4 regions of the Clavibacter zhangzhiyongii genome follow, and region 1 is predicted to be linked to each of the others. Evidence: predicted binding sites of a transcription regulator. Region 1 holds the regulator's gene; each other region holds the start of a gene.
The links. Region 1 encodes LexA, which represses DNA repair genes until DNA is damaged. Its sites were predicted from a motif close to TCGAACANNTGTTCGA; they were not measured.
Positions count from the first base shown of each region.

Region 2: a site for LexA is predicted at 2,687-2,702, ahead of H9X71_RS02200 (alpha-ketoglutarate-dependent dioxygenase AlkB). Genes of this name have one in related genera too.
Region 3: a site for LexA is predicted at 2,799-2,814, ahead of H9X71_RS07270 (DNA polymerase III subunit alpha). Genes of this name have one in related genera too.
Region 4: a site for LexA is predicted at 2,126-2,141, ahead of H9X71_RS07295 (DUF6504 family protein). Genes of this name have one in related genera too.

Region 1 is NZ_CP061274.1:2,133,378-2,138,199, forward strand. Features, by position in the region: gene hisH (imidazole glycerol phosphate synthase subunit HisH) at 1-491, opposite strand, end outside; gene hisB (imidazoleglycerol-phosphate dehydratase HisB) at 488-1,096, opposite strand; gene H9X71_RS10130 (hypothetical protein) at 1,217-1,612, opposite strand; gene lexA (transcriptional repressor LexA) at 1,973-2,653, shown strand; gene hflX (GTPase HflX) at 2,727-4,292, opposite strand; gene H9X71_RS10145 (class I SAM-dependent methyltransferase) at 4,334-4,822, shown strand, end outside.
Region 2 is NZ_CP061274.1:440,105-444,926, forward strand. Features, by position in the region: gene H9X71_RS02195 (phosphocholine-specific phospholipase C) at 1-1,716, opposite strand, end outside; gene H9X71_RS02200 (alpha-ketoglutarate-dependent dioxygenase AlkB) at 2,031-2,663, opposite strand; gene H9X71_RS02205 (alcohol dehydrogenase catalytic domain-containing protein) at 2,771-3,982, opposite strand; gene H9X71_RS02210 (Pr6Pr family membrane protein) at 4,109-4,813, opposite strand.
Region 3 is NZ_CP061274.1:1,522,971-1,527,792, forward strand. Features, by position in the region: gene H9X71_RS07270 (DNA polymerase III subunit alpha) at 1-2,754, opposite strand, end outside; gene H9X71_RS07275 (glucose-6-phosphate dehydrogenase) at 2,867-4,234, shown strand; gene H9X71_RS07280 (dienelactone hydrolase family protein) at 4,328-4,822, shown strand, end outside.
Region 4 is NZ_CP061274.1:1,527,987-1,532,808, reverse strand. Features, by position in the region: gene H9X71_RS07305 (App1 family protein phosphatidate phosphatase) at 1-957, shown strand, start outside; gene H9X71_RS07300 (aldo/keto reductase) at 1,064-1,930, opposite strand; gene H9X71_RS07295 (DUF6504 family protein) at 2,184-2,507, shown strand; gene pnuC (nicotinamide riboside transporter PnuC) at 2,646-3,344, shown strand; gene H9X71_RS07285 (LCP family protein) at 3,375-4,655, opposite strand; gene H9X71_RS07280 (dienelactone hydrolase family protein) at 4,762-4,822, opposite strand, start outside.

The DNA.
Region 1 (4,822 bases):
GCGGGCAGCGGCGGCAGCGGGTCGATGCCCCATGCGCGCGCGGCGTACGAGTGGACGAAGTAGAAGCGCTCGTCCTCGAGGCCCGCGAACAGCGCCGACCCCTCGGGGGCGTCCACGCGGTTCCAGCCCATGTGCGGGAGCACGTCGGACTCGAGGCGGTCGACGGTGCCGGGCCACTCCCCCAGGCCCGCGACGTCGACGTCGCGCTCGACGCCCCGGTCGAACATGACCTGCATGCCGACGCAGATGCCGAGCACCGGGCGGCCGCCGGCGAGTCGCCGGTCGACCACGCGGTCGCCGCCCGCGGCGCGCAGGGCCGTCATGACCGCGGAGAACGCGCCGACGCCGGGGACCAGCAGTCCGTCGGCCTCGTGGGCGCGCTTCGGATCGCCGGTGAGCTCGACGTCGGCGCCGGCCAGCTCGAGCGCCTTCACGGCGGAGTGGACGTTGCCGCTCCCGTAGTCGAGGACGACGACGGACGGCCGCGTCACAGCGCGCCCTTGGTGGAGGGGATGCCGGACACCCGCGGGTCGAGCTCCTTGGCCTGGCGGAACGCGCGCGCGAACGACTTGAACTCCGCCTCCGCGATGTGGTGCGGGTCGCGCCCTCCGAGCACCGTGACGTGCACGGTGAGGCCCGCGTGGAAGGTGATGGCCTCGAACACGTGGCGGACCATGGATCCCGTGAAGTGGCCGCCGATGAGGTGCATCTCGAAGCCGGCAGGCTCGCCCGAGTGGACCAGGAATGGCCGACCGGAGATGTCGACGACCGACTGGACGAGGGCCTCGTCGAGCGGCACCAGCGCGTCGCCGAACCGCGCGATGCCGGACTTGTCGCCGAGCGCCTGGCGGATGGCCTGACCGAGGACGATGCCGACGTCCTCGACCGTGTGGTGCACGTCGATGTGCGTGTCACCCGTGGCGGTGACCTTCAGGTCGGTGAGCGAGTGCTTCGCGAACGCGGTGAGCATGTGGTCGTAGAACGGCACGGACGTGCTGATCTCGGAGGCGCCGGTGCCGTCGAGGTCGAGCTGGAGGTCGATGCTGGACTCGCTGGTCTGCCGCGTGACGTGCGCGGTGCGCGCGAGGGTGCTCATGGGTTCCATGCTACCGACCGACCGGCGACGCCCGGCCTCGCTCCCGGCCGCCACCGGGGGCGAGGCGCACGCCGCCCACCGTCACGCAGCATGCCGCGCGCGGACGACCTCGGGACGGGATCAGCGCGTGTACTGCGCCGGGACCGCGAGCTGCTGGCCCGCGGCGACGTCCGACGTGGGCAGGCGGTTCAGGTCGACGACGGACGCGATGACGTCGCGCGGATCTGCGGACGGCGCGATCTCCTCTGCCAGGTCCCACAGGGACTGACCGCTCGACACGGTGACGTACTCGAAGGCCGTGCCCGAGGCGTCCTTCGACGCGACGGCCGCGCCGCCGTTGAGGGCGACGAGCCCGGCGCCCAGCGCGAGCGGCGCGGCGACGAGCGCCGTGAGGACGAGGCGGCCGCGGCGCGTGATGCGCAGGCGCGTGCGGGGCGCGACGGCGACCTCCCTGACGGGGGCGGCGGACGCTGCGACGTCGGTGACGGACGCGGTGTGTGCTGCTGCGGTGTTCATGGTGACCTCTCGTGCGAGACGGTGGGGCGTCGATGCGACGCGCCCGGCGGTGCAGTGCGGTACGGCATGCGATGCGGGTCGGGCAGCTCGCACCCGGCTCTCGGCCGGGAGAGCCGGGTGCGAAGCTGTGTTCCGAACATACATTCGAAACCAGCCCTCCGCAAGCCCTGATCGCCCCGATCCGGCCTCCGGACCCGCGACACGCTCGAACAGGTGTTTGTACGAGGTGCGCGGGCTGGATACAGTTTCGAGTGCCTGGTGTCCATTCCACCGGGCACCACCGACATCGCCCCGCGAGGGCGTCGGCCCGCCGGGTCGACGAGCCGCCCGAGGCGTCGGCGACGAGAGGCGGGCCGTGGCATGACGGACGAGCGAGCAGCGGGAGGCGGCGCGACGAGGCGCCGCAAGAGCCTCAGCGACAAGCAGATCTCGATCCTGGAGTTCATCCAGCGCACGATCGCCGGCCAGGGCTACCCGCCGAGCATGCGCGAGATCGGCGATGCCGTCGGCCTCGCCTCGCTGTCCAGCGTCACGCACCAGCTCAACCAGCTCGAGCTGTCCGGCTACCTCCGCCGCGACCCGAACCGGCCGCGCGCGCTCGAGGTCCTCATCGACCTGCCCGGCAGCGGCGCCACGGAGAGCGGCGAGCCGTCGACGCCCGTGGGCGACGCCGCCATGGTGCCGATGGTCGGCCGCATCGCGGCGGGCATCCCCATCACCGCGGAGCAGATGGTCGAGGAGGTCTTCCCCCTCCCCCGCCAGCTCGTGGGCAAGGGCGACCTCTTCATGCTGCGCGTCGTCGGCGACTCGATGATCGACGCGGCCATCTGCGACGGCGACTGGGTCGTCGTCCGCCAGCAGAAGACGGCCGAGAACGGTGACATCGTCGCGGCCATGCTCGACGACGAGGCCACCGTCAAGGTCTTCCGCCAGCGCGACGGCCACACCTGGCTGCTCCCGCGCAACAGCGCCTTCGAGCCGATCCTCGGCGACTTCGCCGAGGTCGTCGGCAAGGTCGTGGCGGTCATGCGCTCGGTCTGATCCCCGCACGACGCACGAGAGCGGCCGGTCCCCCAGGGGGCCGGCCGCTCTCGTGCGCGGGGCGCGGGGCGGATCAGACCGCGGGCGCCACCGCGTAGGCCTGGACCTGCGCCTCCTGCTCGGCGGTGACGAGCGCCCGGACGCGCGTGCCCTCCTCGACGTACGAGGTCTCGAGCACCTTCGCGCCGTCGTGCAGCATCGCGACGACCTCGCCGTGCTCGAACGGCACGAGCAGGTCGACCTCGATGGTCGGCTGCGGGAGCAGCTCGGCGATGCGGCGGCGCAGCTCGTCGACGCCCTCGCCCGTGCGGGCGGAGACGAAGACGCCCTGCGGCGCCAGTCCGCGGAGCACCACGCGATCGTCGTCGGACGCGAGGTCGCTCTTGTTGAAGACGACGATCTCGGGGATGTCCGAGCCGTCCACCTCCGCGATGACCTCGTGCACGGTCGCGAGCTGGGCCGCGGGGTCCGGGTGCGAGGCGTCCACCACGTGCACGAGCACGTCGGAGTCGGCGAGCTCCTCGAGCGTCGACCGGAACGCCTCGACCAGCTGGTGCGGGAGGTTGCGGACGAAGCCGACGGTGTCGGCCAGCGTGTAGAGCTGCCCCTGGTCGGTCTCCGTCTTGCGGACCGTGGCGTCGAGGGTCGCGAACAGGGCGTTCTCGACGAGCACGCCCGCCTTGGTCACCCGATTGAGGAGCGACGACTTGCCGGCGTTGGTGTAGCCGACGATCGCGACGGACGGGACCGCGTTCCGCTCGCGGTTGGCGCGCTTCGTGTCGCGAGCCGGCTTCATCCCGGCGATCTGCTTCCGGAGCTTGGCCATGCGCGTGTTGATGCGGCGGCGGTCGAGCTCGATCTTCGTCTCACCGGGTCCGCGGGATCCCATGCCGGCACCCGCGCCGCCGACCTGGCCACCGGCCTGGCGCGACATCGAGTCGCCCCATCCGCGCAGACGCGGCAGCAGGTACTGCAGCTGCGCGAGCTCGACCTGCGCCTTGCCCTCGCGGCTCTTGGCGTGCTGGCTGAAGATGTCGAGGATCACGGCCGTGCGGTCGATGACCTTGACCTTCACCACGTCCTCGAGCGCGCGCCGCTGGCTGGGCGCGAGCTCGGTGTCGGCGATGACGGTGTCCGCGCCGACCGCGGCCACGAGGGCACGCAGCTCCTCCGCCTTGCCGCTGCCGAAGTAGGTGCTGGGGTCCGGGGTGGGACGGCGCTGGAGGAGGCCGTCGAGCACCACGGCGCCCGCCGTCTCGGCCAGGGCCGCGAGCTCGCGCATGCTGTTCTCGGCGTCGTCGACCGAGCCCTGCGAGTACACGCCGATGAGGACGACGTTCTCGAGGCGCAGCTGCCGGTACTCGACCTCGGTGACGTCCTCGAGCTCGGTCGAGAGCCCGGCGACGCGACGCAGCGCCTGGCGGTCGGCGCGCTCGCTCTGGTCGCCGTCGGACCCCTGCTCGGTGTCGGGGGACGCGGACAGCGCCTGCGCGCCGGATCCGCGGAAGAGGGCGTAGCCGGCGGACCGGTTCTCGGCCCGGGCGAGGACGCGCGCGACGACGTCATCCCCGATGGTGCTCTCGGTGGACGTCGTCGTCGTGTCCGTGGACTCGTGGTCGTGCTCGTCGTGCGTGATCATGTGCTCCCATCGTAGCCTCGGCGTCCGGTATCGTCCCGGTCATGGCCGACGCGCATTACTTCTCCTCGGCGCCGGCCGGACCCCTGCGCACCCGCACGATCACGGTCGAGCTGGGCGGACGGACGGTCGACGTCGAGACCGCGGGCGGCGTGTTCAGCCCCGAGCACGTCGACCAGGGGACCCTGGTCCTGCTGCGCAGCGTCCCGACGCCTCCCCGTGAGGGTCACCTGCTGGACGTGGGCTGCGGCTGGGGTCCGGTGGCGCTCGATCTGGCGATGCGGTCGCCGTCGGCCACCGTGTGGGCGGTCGACGTGAACGAGCGTGCTCTCGAGCTGACGCGGGCGAATGCCCGGTCCCTCGGTCTCGAGAACCTCAACGCCGTGCTGCCCGGGGATGTTCCCGCCGGGCTCTCGTTCGCCACCGTGTGGTCGAACCCGCCCATCCGCGTCGGCAAGGACGCGCTGCACGGCATCCTGCTCGACTGGCTGCCCCGCCTCGCCGTCGACGCCGACGCGTGGCTCGTGGTGCAG
Region 2 (4,822 bases), 1.4 Mb from region 1:
GCCGCGGTTGCGCATCGTCAGGGTCAGGCGTCCGGTAGCCCGGTCGACCGCGACGTCCGCGTCCTGCCGGTAGGGGAGCGGGCGGTGGCGCATCGTGCCCGCGTCCTGCTCGGGCATCCGCTGCGCGCCCACTGCGGGCTCCCGCACGGGCGGCTTCGCCATGTCGGCGTCGGCGGCTGCGACGAGCGCCTGCGTGGCGCTCATCGGCAGCACCTCCCGCGCCGACGGGAGGGAGAAGTCGGGGTGCGCGAAGTCGAAGCACGAGGTGAGGTCGCCCGAGATCGTGCGCCGCCAGTCGGAGATGTTCGGCTCGCGCACGCCGGTCCAGGTCTCGAGGAACCGGATCACCGAGGTGTGGTCGAACACCTGCGAGTCGACCCAGCCGCCGCGGCTCCACGGCGAGACGACCGTGAGCGGCACGCGCGTGCCGTAGCCGATCGGCAGGCCGTCCACGTACTCGTCGGGCGTGCCGGGCTCGGCGAGCGGCGGCAGCTGGTGGTCGAAGTAGCCGTCGTTCTCGTCGTAGTTGATGAGCAGCACCGTGCTCGCCCAGGTCTCCGGGTTGCTCATGAGGGCCTGGATCACCGCGTTCGTGTAGTGCGCGCCGTAGTCGGGGCTCGCCTTCGGGTGCTCGCTCCAGCCGTAGGGCGCGACGACGTAGGACACGGCCGGCAGGGTGTTCGCGGCGGCGTCGCGCCCGAACTCGCGGAGCAGGTGCGTGACGTCGAGGCCCTTGCCGGAGTCCGGCTGCCACCCGTCGTGCAGCCCGCCGTTGAGCGCGAGCTCGCGCGTGGCCGGATCCGACGACGCGAGCGCCTCGTGGTACCGGTGGAAGAGCCAGAGCGGGTTGTCGCCGTAGTCGCCCACGTAGGGGTGCGTGCCCTCGTCGCCGACCTCGTCGTTCGCGTACGTCCTCCAGCTGATCCCGGCCTCCTGCAGGCGCTCCGGGTACGTGGTCCACGCGAAGACGGGGGCGTAGTCGTCGGGGTTGTCGATGGCGGGCCCGCCGGCCTTCCCGCCCGGGTCGACCGTGCCCGTCCACTGGTACAGGCGGTTCGGGGTCGTGGGGCCGATGAGCGAGCAGTGGTAGTGGTCGGCGATGGTGAACGCGGAGGCGAGGGCGTGGTGGAAGGGGAGGTCGTCCCTCGTGAAGTACCCCATGGTCTGCTCGCTCTTCGCGACGACCCAGTTGTCCCAGGCGCCCCGGTTCCACGCCGCGTGCCCGCCCTTCCAGGAGTGGTCGAGGCCGCCGGCGCCCTGCGCGTTGAAGCGCGACGAGTCGAGCGGGAACGGCAGCATGCGGCCGCCGTCGGGGCGGCTCGCGTCGGGCTGCGCGAAGACCGTGCCGCCGCCCGGCAGCTCGACGGCCTGCTTGTCGCCGAAGCCGCGGACGCCGGGCAGCGTGCCGTAGTAGTGGTCGAAGGAGCGGTTCTCCTGCATGAGGATCACGACGTGCTCCACGTCGCGGATGCTGCGGGTGAGCCCGCGCCGGGTGGCGGCGGCTGCGGCGCCCGCGGTGCCGGGGGCGCCGGCCGCGGCTCCCGCGGCGACGCCGGCCATGATCGCGGCGGCGCCGCTCAGGAGGACGGTGCGGCGGCTGACCCCGGGGCGGATGCCGGCGCGGTAGGGGCGGGAGGGATCGAGCGGGGGAGCGGCGTCGACGCCGCTGCCGAGGTCGACGTCCGGGGCGTGCTCTTCGGGCTTGGAGGTGCTCACGGTGACGGTCCTTCTTCCTGGATTGTGCCGGACCCGCGGGCGGGGGATGCCGGGGCGGCGACGCGGAGGGCGCGCGCCGTCGCGGGGTTCCGCGGGGACGCGCGCTCGGCTCGACGCGGGGGATCCCCGACGGGTCGCGCCCGGGAGCGCCGATGCCAGGCGCGATCATCCCCGTCCGAGGGGAACAGCGGGCCGCGCGGAGCGACATCCGGCGGAATGCCTCCTGAACAGCGGGATCGTTCCCATCCCGCTGCGCGGCGACGCGAGCGCCCGGCGCGCCCCGCACCCCGACCCCCGACCCGCCCGCCGATCCCTCAGGCGGGCCAGACCGGCCGGAACTGGATGCTGATGCGCGGCCCCACGGCCTTGGTGGTCTTGAGGATGGCGTGCTCGTGCGTGCGCTGCGCGCTCCCGCCCATGACCACGAGGTCGCCGTGCCCCAGCGGGAACCGCCGCACCTCGCCGCCGCCCGTGGGGCGCAGCGAGAGCGTGCGCGCGGCGCCGACCGACACGATGGCGACCATGGTGTCGCGGTCGATGGCGCGCCCCACCCGGTCGCCGTGCCAGGCGACGCTGTCGTCGCCCGTGCGGTAGAAGCAGAGCCCCGCCGTCTCGAGCACCTGCCCGGGCGGGCGGCCGTAGTGGTCGTTCAGCGCCGTGCGCGCCTCGACGAGCACGGGCGCCGGCAGCGTCGCGCGCGGCCCGAACCAGGAGAGCAGCCGCGGCACCTCGACGACGCGGCCGTGCATCAGCCGCGTGTCGGCCGTCCACTCCACGTCCTCCACGAGGCGCTCGAACAGCGCGTCGGAGTCGGTGACCCAGCCGGGCCGGATGTCGAGCCACGCACCGCGCCCGAGGTCGAGGCGCTCGACCTCCCCGCCGAGGGCGCCGAGGGCCGGCTCCGCTCCGAGGTCGTCGAAGAGGGAGGCCTGGAATGCGATGCTCATGGGCGCGAGCATAGCCCAGACATTCGAACGCATGTTCGAACGCGCGGCGATCCGTGGAGACGGCCGGAGCAGCCCGGGCGGGTCGCGCACGACCCGCCCGACCCGCGTCAGCCGACCTCGAGCACCGTCTTCAGCCAGCCCTCCTCGCGCACGTCGAAGTGCTCGTACGCGTCGATCGCGGTCGTCATCCCCTCGTCCTGCGTGATGAACCGCGTGGGGTCGAAGACGCCCGACGCGACGAGGTCGATGAGCGGCGGCGTGACGCGACGGTGGTCGCAGTTCCCCATGCGGATGGTGAGGTTCTTGTTCATCGCGGCGCCGATCGGGTACGACGTGAGCTGGGGCGGGTAGACCCCGATGATCCCGATGCGCCCCGACTTCCGCACCATCCGCACGGCCCACTGCGCGGCCTGGCTCGGCGCGTCGCCGGGCACCCAGAGGCCGTCGTGCGGGGAGGCGCCGGGCGCGACCTGCGCGACCTCGGCGGCGAAGGCGTCCGCCTGCTGCTCGGCCTCCTCCGCGGCGGGACCCGCGTGCGGGCGCTGCGCGTCGACGCCGACCGCGTCGATCACCGCGTCGACGCCGATCCCGAGGGTCGCCTCCATCACCGCGGCCACCGGGTCCTCGCGCTCGAAGTGGATCACCTCGGCGTTCTGCTCGAGGGCCATGGCGAGGCGCGTCTCCACGTGGTCGACCGCGAACACGCGGCCAGCGCCCATGCGGAACGCGGACGCGATCGCGAACTGGCCCACGACGCCCGCGCCGAGCACGGCCACGGTGTCGCCCGGCCGGATGCCCGCGAGCTCGGCGCCGAACCACGCCGTGGGGAAGATGTCGCTGAGGAGGATCGCCTGGTCGTCGGTGACCGTGTCGGGGAGCGGGATGAGCGTGTGGGCGGCCCACGGGATCCGCGCGTACTCGGCCTGCAGGCCGTCGACCGGCCCGGTCGTCTCCGGTCCGCCGAAGAAGGACGTGCCCGCCTGCGGGCCGTTCGGGTTCGCGACGTCGCACTGCGCCGTGCTGCCCGCGCGGCACTGCGGGCAGACGCCGCACGACATGGTCGAGCACACCAGCACGCGGTCGCCGGGCGAGAACCCGCGCACCTGGTCGCCGACCTCGGTGACCGTGCCGATGGCCTCGTGGCCGAGGATCGTGCCCTCGCGCATGCCGGCCATCGTCCCGCGCACGAAGTGCAGGTCGGTGCCGCAGATGGCGCTGCGGGTGATGCGGATGACCGCGTCGGTCGGCTCCTGGATCCGCGGATCCGGCATCTCGTCCAGGCGGATGTCGCCCTCGCCGTGCCACACGACTGCCTTCATGCTGCCTCGCCTCTCGTCGTCGGGGCGACGGGCCGGATGCGCCGTCGTCCGCCCGTCCGACGCTAGGCCGGTGCCGGCACGGCGGCCGGAGGGCGGTACCCCCTTGACGCGCGGGGCGCGGGGCCGCTACCGCCGCGGGGCGGCGGACCGGGCGCTCGTGGCGGCCCGGGAGGCCCGGCGCCCGACCGCGATGAGCAGGAGCGTCACCCCGCATATCAGGGACGCGATGACCACCACCCAGACGGCGACCGCGCCGTACCCGCCGCCGTCGGTCGCGGGATCCAGGAACGGGTACGGGTAGTACGTCGCCGCCCCCGTGACCTCGTTGCCCGTGAACGGCCCGCGCGCGAGCGTGACCGCGACCCACGCGAGCGGGTACACCACGACCCGGCCGACCGCGCCGTAGCCGAGCGCCCGCCGGTCGGGCGCGAGCAGCCAGTCGGCGAGCACGAGCAGGGGCACGACGACGTGCAGCACCTCGTTCGACCAGGGCAGGTTGCCGCCGGGGATGGTGGGCAGCCCGCGGAGCAGCAGGTTGTAGACCGCGCCGGTCGTCACCATGTACGTGGTGGCCGCCAGCCGCAGCGTGGTCCAGCCGCGTCCCGGCGCGGGCGAGCGGCGCAGCAGCCGCGCGGCCCCGACGCCCATGACCACGGCCGCGAGCAGGTTCGACTGGATCGTGAAGTACATGAGGAAGTCGAGCGTCTTGCCCCCGATCCCCTCGACGCCGATGCTCCGCCAGTACGAGGAGCTGACGACGTACTGGCTCGTGACGGCGACCAGCACGGCCAGGGCGGTGAGGAGGCGGACGACCGCCCAGGTGATGCGCACGCCCCACCG
Region 3 (4,822 bases), 610 kb from region 1:
CTCGAGCAGCGCGCGCGACGGCTGCGCCTTCGCGTAGAAGTCGGTGATGGAGTCGAACGGCTGGCCCGCCTCGATGCGCTGGAGCTCCGCCTCGCTCATGCCGTGCACGTCCTGGAGCGACAGCCGGATCCCCAGCTCGCCGATCCGCGTGCGCCCCGTGGTCGCCTCGCCCTCCACGCGCTCCACCCGGTAGACGCCCGTGGACCGGTTGACGTCGAGCGGCAGCACGGGCACGCCCATGCGCCGGGCCTCGGTGAGCAGCAGGCGCTTGGGGTACATGCCGGGGTCGTGCGTGAGGATCCCCGCGAGGAACTCCGCCGGGTAGTGCGTCTTCAGCCACGCGCTCTGCCAGGTGGGCAGCGCGAAGGCCGCGCCGTGGGCCTTGCAGAACCCGAACGAGCCGAAGCCCTTCAGCGCCTTCCAGATGCGCTCGACGTCGGCGTCGGAGAAGGGGCGCCGCCCGGAGCGCGGGTCGACGTGCGCGGCCGTGCGCTCCCGGAACGCGCCCTCGACGACGGTGTCCTGCCGCTCCATGTTGCGGCGCAGCTCGTCGGCCTCGGCGAGGGAGACCTGCATGCAGTCGGCGAAGATCCGGATGACCTGCTCGTGGTAGATGACGACGCCGAAGGTGGGCGCGAGGAACGGCGCGAACCGCGGGTGCAGGTAGTCGGGCCGGGTGATGCCGTGCTTGGTGTCGAGGAAGGGCGCGACCATGTTGCCCTTCATGGGGCCCGGCCGGAACAGCGAGATGTCGGCGATGAGGTCCTCGTACACGTCGGGCTGCATCTTGCCGATGAGCTCGCGCTGCCCGGGCGACTCGATCTGGAACATCCCGAGCGTGTGGGTGGTGCGGATGGCGGCGAAGGTCTCCTCGTCGTCGTGCGGGATCTCGTCGAGCTCGATCCGCCCGTCGCGGTGCACGTAGCGCGCGTCCACCGGGATGCCGCCCGCCACCGCCGAGCGCGGGCCGTGGATCCGGTGGATCTCGTCCAGCGCGTACGCCATGGTGCTCTGCATCCGGACACCCAGGATGTCGAGCTTCAGCAGCCCCATGTCGTCGATGTCGTCCTTGTCGAACTGGCTCATGGGCAGGCCCATGCCGCTCGGCTGCACGGGGCTCGTGCTCAGCAGGTCGGAGTCGCCGAGGATCACGCCGCACGGGTGCATGGAGATGTGCCGGGGGAGCCGGTCGAGCCGCTCGGTGAGGTCGACCAGCAGGTCGATGCTCGGGTCGTCGCGCACGAGGTCGGCGATGGGCTTGAGCTCGGGCTTCGTCTCGAGCACGGCGCGGAACTCGCGCGCGTTGAAGCGCCAGATGTTCTTCGCGATGAAGTCGATCTGCTGCTCGTCGAGGTCGAGCGCGAGCCCCGCGTCGCGCGCGGCGCCGCGGGCCCGGTAGGTGTTCTGCATCGACAGCAGCGTGACCCGGTTGCTCCCGTACTTCTCGAACACCCGGTGGTAGACCTCGTGCCGCCGGGCGGACTCCACGTCGATGTCGATGTCGGGCAGCGTCGAGCGCACCTTGCCGAGGAAGCGCTCGAACAGGAGGTCGTGCTCGAGCGGGTCGACGTTGGAGATGCGCAGCAGGTAGTTGACGAGGCTGCCGGCGCCGGATCCGCGCGCCTGGTTGCGCACGCCCATGTCGCGCATGAGCGAGCACACGTCGGCGACGGTGAGGAAGTAGGTGGCGAAGCCGAAGCCCGTGATGGTCTGCAGCTCCGTGCGCATGCGGGCGAGCACGCGCTGCCGCATCGCCTCGTCGACGTGCCCGAAGCGCTCGGTGACGCCCGCCTCGGCCATGCGCCAGAGCGCCTCGTCCGGGTCGCCCGTGACCCCGATGACCTGCTTCTCCGGCAGCTTCGGCTTCCGCCAGGCCAGGTCGGCGTCGGGATCCAGCCGGCAGCGGTCGGCGAGCTCCTCCGTGGCGCGCAGCAGGGCCTCGCCGGCGCGGCGGTCGAGGGAGGAGGTGCCGGCGATCTCCCGCGCGATCGCCTGCATCTCGGCCGGGGTCTTCAGCCACGCCTGCCCGTTGGGCTGCGGCCGGAACGAGCCGAGCGGCCGCAGCGTGCCCGCGGAGTCGAGCACGTCGCCCGTGAGCGCGTCGTCGGGCTCCAGGTACCGGACCGCGTTGGTGAGCACGGCGGGCACGCGGTGGGCCTCGGCGAGCTCCATCATGCGCGCGGCGTGGCGCAGACTCGCGGCCTCGCCCGGCTCCGTGTAGTGGCACACGACCTCGACGGCGATCGCGCCGGGCAGGAGCCTCGCCCACTCGGCCAGGTGCCGGGAGGCGAGCGCGTGCTCGCCCGCGGCCACCGCGCGGCCCACGTCGGAGTCGGGGCCGAGCAGCACCGTGCCGACCGGGCCGTCCTCGCCGAGGAGGAAGGCGGGCGGCCGGGTGCGCGCGATGCCGGCCTGCGCGCTCCGCGCGGTGCTCCTGGCCGTGCCGCGCCCGTGGCTCGCGCTGATGAGCCGGCTGAGGGCCGCCCAGCCCTGGCCGTGCGTTCCGCCGTGCGCGAGCACCGTGACCCGCCCCGGCTGCTCGCCCGTGAGGCCGAGCTCCGCGCCGACGACGGGGGAGACGCCCCGGGCGATCGCGCGGCGGATGTGGCGGACGGCGCCGTAGAGCCCGTCGCGGTCGGTGATGGCCGCGGCCGACGCGCCCCGCTCGGCGACCTCGTCGACGAGCGCCTCGGGCGCCGACGTGCCGAAGTGGGCGGAGAAGGCGGACGCCACGTGCAGGTGGGTGAAGCTCACGCGCGCCTCCCGCGGTGTCCCGCGCGTCCTCCCGGACGCGTCGTTCGAACGGATGTTCGACTCGCCCAGTGTAGGTCGGCGTCCGCGCGGTCGCGACCCGTAGTCTCGGAGGATGACCAGCGAACCCTCCACCCTCGTCATCCTCGGCGCCAGCGGCGACCTCACGGAACGCCTCCTCCTGCCGGGTCTCGGCAGCCTCGTGGCGAGCGATCGGGGGCGACGCATCCAGCTCATCGGCACCGGCCGGAGCGAGCGCGGCGCGGACGAGTGGCGCAAGACCGTGAAGACGGCCTTCGACTCGGTGGACGCGAAGGGGCGTCGCGCCGCGGGCATCGTCTCGTCCACGAAGTACATCCAGGCGGATCCCACCGACCTCGACGACCTGAAGCGCATCCTCGACGCGTGCGAGGGCGCGCCCGCGCTCTACTTCGCTCTGCCGCCGGCCATCTCCATCGAGGTGTGCGAGCAGCTGGAGAAGGTCGACCTGCCGGAGGGCACCACGCTCGCGCTCGAGAAGCCGTTCGGGTCGAACAGCCGCACCGCCGCGCAGCTCAACCGCCAGCTGCTGAAGCTCGTGCCGGAGGAGCGCATCCACCGCACCGATCACTTCCTCGGCCTCTCCACCGTGCTCAACCTCGTGTCGCTGCGCTTCGCCAACCGCTTCTTCGAGTCGGTGTGGAGCGCGAAGGACATCGAGAAGGTCGAGATCCTCTACGACGAGCAGCTCGCGCTCGAGGGCCGCGCGGCCTACTACGACAAGTCGGGCGCGCTGGTCGACATGATCCAGAGCCACCTGCTGCAGGTGCTCGCCGTCTTCGCGATGGAGCCGCCCGCGAGCATCGACCCGGACGACCTGCGCTCGAACATCGCGTCGGTCCTCCGCGCCACCGAGGTGTGGGACAACGACCCCATCGCGAACAGCCGCCGCGCGCGCTACACCGCGGGCTCCGTCGAGGGCACGCGCATCCCCGCGTACGCGAAGGAGGAGGGGGTGGATCCGGGCAACCAGACCGAGACCCTCGCCGAGGTCACCTTCGGCATCGCCAACGCGCGCTGGGCGGGCGTGCCGTTCCGTCTCCGCTCGGGCAAGGCGCTCAAGGAGGCGTCGAAGCGCATCGTCGTCACCTTCAAGCCCGTGGCGCACCTGCCGCGCGGGCTGCACGGCTCCGCCCGGCCCGACCGGCTCGTCATCGACCTGAAGCCCGACGGCATCTCGCTCGAGGTCACCATGGACGGCACGGGCGAGCCCTTCACCCTCACCCAGTCCACGTTCCGCGCCGAGTTCGCCCAGCCCGAGCTCACCCCGTACGGCGAGGTGCTCGACGGCATCCTCGCGGGCGATCCGCGCCTCTCCGTCCGCGGCGACGTGGCCGAGCGGTGCTGGCGCATCGTCGCCCCCGTCATGCGCGCCTGGAAGGGCGACCGCGTGCCGATGGCGGAGTACCGCGCCGGATCCGTCGGGCCGACCGCCTGGCGCTGACCCGGAGCCCGTCGCCGCCGCGCACGGGTGACGGCTGGCTGGGGGTCGTCCCCGGCCGCGGGCGGCGACCCCGTCGCGTCCTAGCGTGAGGGCATGGCCGTGACGCTCACCGAGATCCCCCTGCCCGCGGCCGGTCCCGGCGCGTCACCCGGCCTGCACGGCGTCCTCGCGGTGCCCGACGGCGAGGGCCCGTGGCCCGCGGTCGTGGTCGTGCACGAGGCCTTCGGCGTCACCGACGTCATGCGCCGCCAGGTGGTGCGCCTCGCCGAGGCCGGCTTCCTCGCGCTGATGCCCGACCTGTTCTCCGCGGGCGGCGCACGCCGGTGCCTGGCGTCCACGTTCCGCACGCTGGCCGCGGGGGAGGGCCGCGCGTTCGTCGACGTCGAGTCCGCGCGCCGTCTGCTCGTCGGTCGCGACGACTGCACCGGCCGCGTCGGCGTCATCGGCTTCTGCATGGGCGGCGGCTTCGCCCTCGCGGCGGCCTCCCGCGGCTTCGACGCGTCGAGCGTCAACTACGGGATGCTCCCCGAGGACCTCGACGGCGTGCTCGACGGCGCCTGCCCGATCGTCGCGAGCTACGGCGGCAGG
Region 4 (4,822 bases), 610 kb from region 1:
CTGAAGCCGACGGTCATCCCCTACGCGGGATACGGATCCGTCCGCTGGGTGCGCGTGCTGTGCCGCGTCCTCCTCACCGACCCGAAGAGCAAGCGCGCGCTGGCCGGCGACAAGGTCGTCCGCGGCTGGCGCAGCTTCACCAGCGTGCCCCTCACCGACGTGGACGTCGTGGTCGAGATCGACGGCACCGAGCACCACGTGCGCGCCGACCGCGGCGGCGTCGTCGACACGGTCGTCGAGGCGAGCCTGCCGAGCGGCTGGCACACGATCCGCCTCCGCGCCCAGGGCTCGGAGACGGTCGAGGCGCCCGTCTTCATCGTGGGCGACGACGTGCGCACCGGGATCCTCAGCGACATCGACGACACCGTCATGGTCACCGCGCTCCCCCGCCCCTTCCTCGCGGCGTGGAACACCTTCGTGCTCGACGAGCACGCGCGGACGCCGACGCCCGGCATGGCGGTCCTCTACGAGCGCCTACGCCTGCGGCACGCGGGCTCGCCCGTCCTCTACCTCTCCACGGGCGCGTGGAACGTCGCGCCGACGCTGACGCGGTTCCTGTCGCGCAACCTGTACCCGCCGGGCCCGATCCTCCTCACCGACTGGGGTCCCACGGTCGACCGGTGGTTCCGCAGCGGCATGGAGCACAAGCGCCTCAACCTGAAGCGGCTCGCGGAGGAGTTCCCGCAGGTGCGGTGGATCCTCGCGGGCGACGACGGCCAGCACGACGAGCTGCTCTACGGCGAGTTCGCGGAGCGGCATCCCGACAACGTCGAGGTCGTCCTCATCCGGCAGCTCTCCGCGGGTGAGGCCGTGCTCGCCGGTGGCCGCGCGAAGGCCGAGAAGCGGGCCCTCGACAGCTCGATCCCGTGGGTCTACGCGCCCGACGGCGCGAGCCTCCTCGCCCAGCTCGACGACCTCGGGCTCGCCGACGACTCCGGCACGCGCATCGGCACCTGACGGGCCGCGTCGCCACGACGGCGGCGTCGCCACGACGGCGGCGTCGCCACGACGCACGAGGGCCCCGCAGGAGATCTCCTGCGGGGCCCTCGTGCGCGCGGGTGGATCAGACGGCGTCGGTGAGCGCCTGGAACTCGTCGTCGGTGAGCTCGATGGCCGCGGCCGCGATGTTGTCCTCGACGTGCCCGACCGACTTGGTGCCGGGGATCGGCAGCATGACGGGCGAGCGGCGCAGGAGCCACGCCAGCGCGAGCTGCGAGGCGCGCGCGTCGTGCTGCTTCGCGAGGGCGTCGAGCGGGCCGCCGTCCTTCGCGAGCTCGCCGGTCGCGAGCGGGAACCACGGGATGAACGCGAGGCCCTCGGCCTCGGCGTACTCGAGCAGCGGCTCGGCGTCGCGCTTGGCGAGGTTGAAGAGGTTCTGCACGGAGACGATCTCCGCGATGTCGCGCGCCGCCTTCACGTCGTCGACGGAGACCTCGGACAGGCCGATGTGGCGGATCTTGCCCTCGGACTGCAGGTCCTTCAGCACGCCGATCTGGTCCTCGAGCGGGACGGCCGGGTCGATGCGGTGCAGCTGGTAGAGGTCGATGCGCTCGAGGCCGAGGTGGCGCAGGCTCAGCTCGGCCTGCTGGCGCAGGTACTCGGGGCGGCCGACGGGCTGCCAGTCGCCGGGGCCGGGGCGCGTGAGCCCGCCCTTGGTGGCGATGACGACGTCGTCGGCGTACGGGTGGAGCGCCTCCTTGAGGAGCTCCTCGGCCACGAACGGGCCGTAGGAGTCGGCGGTGTCGAAGAACGTGACGCCGAGCTCGGCGGCGCGGCGGATGACGCGGACGGCCTCGGCCGGATCCTCGGGGGCGCCCCAGACGCCCTCGCCGGTCAGCTGCATGGTGCCGTAGCCGAGCCGGACGACGGGCAGGTCGCCGCCGATGGTGAACGTGCCGGATGCGCCGGCCGCGGTGGTGGTGTCGGTCATGTGGACCCTCCTCGGGTGTCGATGACGAGGGGGCGTCTGCCGCCCTCGGGACCCTGGTGCCAACGCGCGGGTCCGTCGATCCATGCCCGATGCGCCCGATGCGGACCGGACCCTCAGGCTCCGGTCGAGGGTGAGGTGGATCCGCCCGCTCCCCTCGTGGATGTCGGCGCCCGTTCCTACACTCGGATCAGACGTTCGAACATCCGTTCGAACGCGGGAGCGCGGCCGGCGCGACGGGCGAGAGGAGCGGCACATGCGGATCGACGAGGACGTGGAGGTCGAGCTCTCGGACGACGGCTCCCCGCTGCGGTTCACCTGGCGGGGCGTGGTCTACGGCGTGGTCAGCTCGCCCGAGCGGTGGATCGCGCGGGTCGACTGGTGGCAGCGCACGGGCCGCGCGCCCCGCGGCGCGAGCGGGCACCTGCTCGAGCTGCGGATGTGGCGCGTGGAGGCCGTGCCGCTCACCACCGGCGCGCGCCGGGTCGACGGCTCGTTCGACCTCAGCGTCGACGCCCGCGGTCGGTGGTCGCTCGTCACGGCGTCGGACGAGGAGCTCGACGTGCGCCTGTTCGCCTGAGCCGGCCGGCCCGGCACGCCCGTCGCCCCCGCCGCGCCGGGGAATAGCCGGGGGCACCCGCGCCTTGCACCAGATCGGCGCCGCGCACGGCGTCCCGCTCGCGATCACCCGGATCGCGGCGCACGGAGGGATCCCCGCATGGCGGCACTCGAGTGGCTGTTCGACGCGCAGCTCCGCATCGGCGACCAGACCATCCTCTGGCGCGAGATCGTCGGCAACCTCTTCGGCCTCGCCAGCGCCCTCGGCGGCATGCGCCGGAAGGTCTGGGCGTGGCCCGTCGGCATCGTCGGCAACGTGCTGCTCTTCACCGTCTTCCTCGGCGCCGTCTTCGGCACGCCGAACCCCGTGAACCTCCTCGGCCAGGCCGGGCGCCAGGTCATGTTCATCGCCGTGTCCGTCTACGGCTGGCACCGCTGGCAGCAGGCCCGGCACGGCGGCGCGCCCGTCGTCCCGCGGTGGGCCTCCGGCCGCCAGCGCGCGCTGCTCGTGGTCGCGCTCGTCGGCGGCACCGCGCTCCTCACGCCCGTCTTCCGCGCGCTCGGCTCCTACGAGCCCGTGTGGGCCGACGCCTGGATCTTCGTCGGCTCGCTCCTCGCGACCTACGGCATGGCCAAGGGCTGGGTCGAGTTCTGGCTCATCTGGGTGGCGGTCGACCTCGTGGGCGTGCCGCTGCTCGTCAGCGCCGGCTACTACGCCTCCGCCTTCATGTACGTCTTCTACGGCGCCTTCACGCTCACGGGCTTCTTCGTCTGGATGCGCGCCCGCGGCACCGCGAGCCCGGCCGTCGAGACGGCCTTCCCGGATCCGCGCGTGGTCGAGGCGCCCGCCGACCGCTAGCCGCGACCGCCGCCCGGCCGGAGCGCGCGCCTAGCGGCCCTGGCCGTTGGAGCAGGTGCTCTGCGCCGCCGTCTGCCCGGTGATGCTCTGGTCGAGCACCTCGGAGGTCGGCGTCGGGGTCGGTGCGGGGGTGGATCCGTCCGCCGGCGCCGCCGACTCCGCCGGGGGCGGCGTCGGGGTGCCCTCGCCCGGCACGCTGCCGGGGACGCTGCCCGCCTCGTCCGTCGCCGCGGGCTGGCCGAACGAGAAGTCCGCGTCGGAGGCCAGCAGGCTCACGAGCTGGGCGGCCGCCGGCGCGTCCGGCTGCACGCGTCCGTTGGCGAGCACCGTGCCCGGGTACTGCAGGAACACGACGTCGTCGAGCGGGATGTCCTTGAACGTGAGCGCCACCGAGACGAGCGTGTCGAGGTCGGCGAGCGACGTGGACAGCTGCATGTTGTCGACCACGGCCCGCGCGATGCCGTACAGCTTCGCCGGGTTCGTCAGCGTGTCCGTGCTCTTGATCGTGCGCACGAGCGCGCTCAGGAAGACCTGCTGGTTGCCGATGCGCGAGATGTCGCTGCCGTCGCCCACGCCGTAGCGCGTGCGGAGGAACTGCACCGCGTCCTTGCCCTGCAGGGTGTGGAGGCCGGGATCCAGCGCCAGGTCGGTCTTCTTGTCGTAGATGCCGTTGGCCACGCAGACCTCGACGCCGCCGACCGCGTTCGACATCTCGACGACGCCGTTGAACTGGACGACGCCGCCGTACGGGATGTCGAGGCCGGTGAGGCCCTCGACCATGCGCACCGTGCACTCGAAGCCGCCGCGGGAGAGCGACTCGTTGAGCTGCGCGCGCTCGCTCGCCGGGTACTTCGTGCCGTCGGGGCCCTCGCAGTCGGGGATCGGCACGAGCATGTCGCGCGGGAAGGAGACGACCGTCGCGCGGGTGCTGTCCTCGCTGATGTGCAGGAGCATCGTCACGTCGTTGAGCGTCGCGGTGCCCACGTCCTTCGCGGCGCCGTACCCGTCGCCCTGCCCCTCGCGGCTGTCGCTGCCCACGATGAGGATGTTCGCGCCGCCGTCGATGCCGCCGAGCGACGGCGGGAGGGCCTGGCCGCCGGAGATGTCGACCTGGTTCGCGGACACGGTGCGGGAGAGGTCCCAGAACGCGATGGTGAGGATCGACGCGGCAGCGGCGAAGGAGACCGCGGCGACCATGGCGACGGCCTTCATCACGGTGCGGCCGGCGCTCGGGGCGCGGAGCCGGCCGTGGCGGGCGATGCCGCGGACGCGGGCCCGATCGGCGCGGGTCCTCTGGGGGGCGTGCTGCATGGTGGATCTCTCGTCGCCGGGCGGGGAGTGCCGGGCGCGGGCACCCGGATCCTCCACAGGGTAGCCGAGGGCGGTGGAGAGTCCTCCCGGCGCGCTGCCGGGTGCGCTACAGCGCCGGACGGTCCGCGTCGCGCAGGTGGGCGTCGAGGAACGCGTCGATGCGGCGC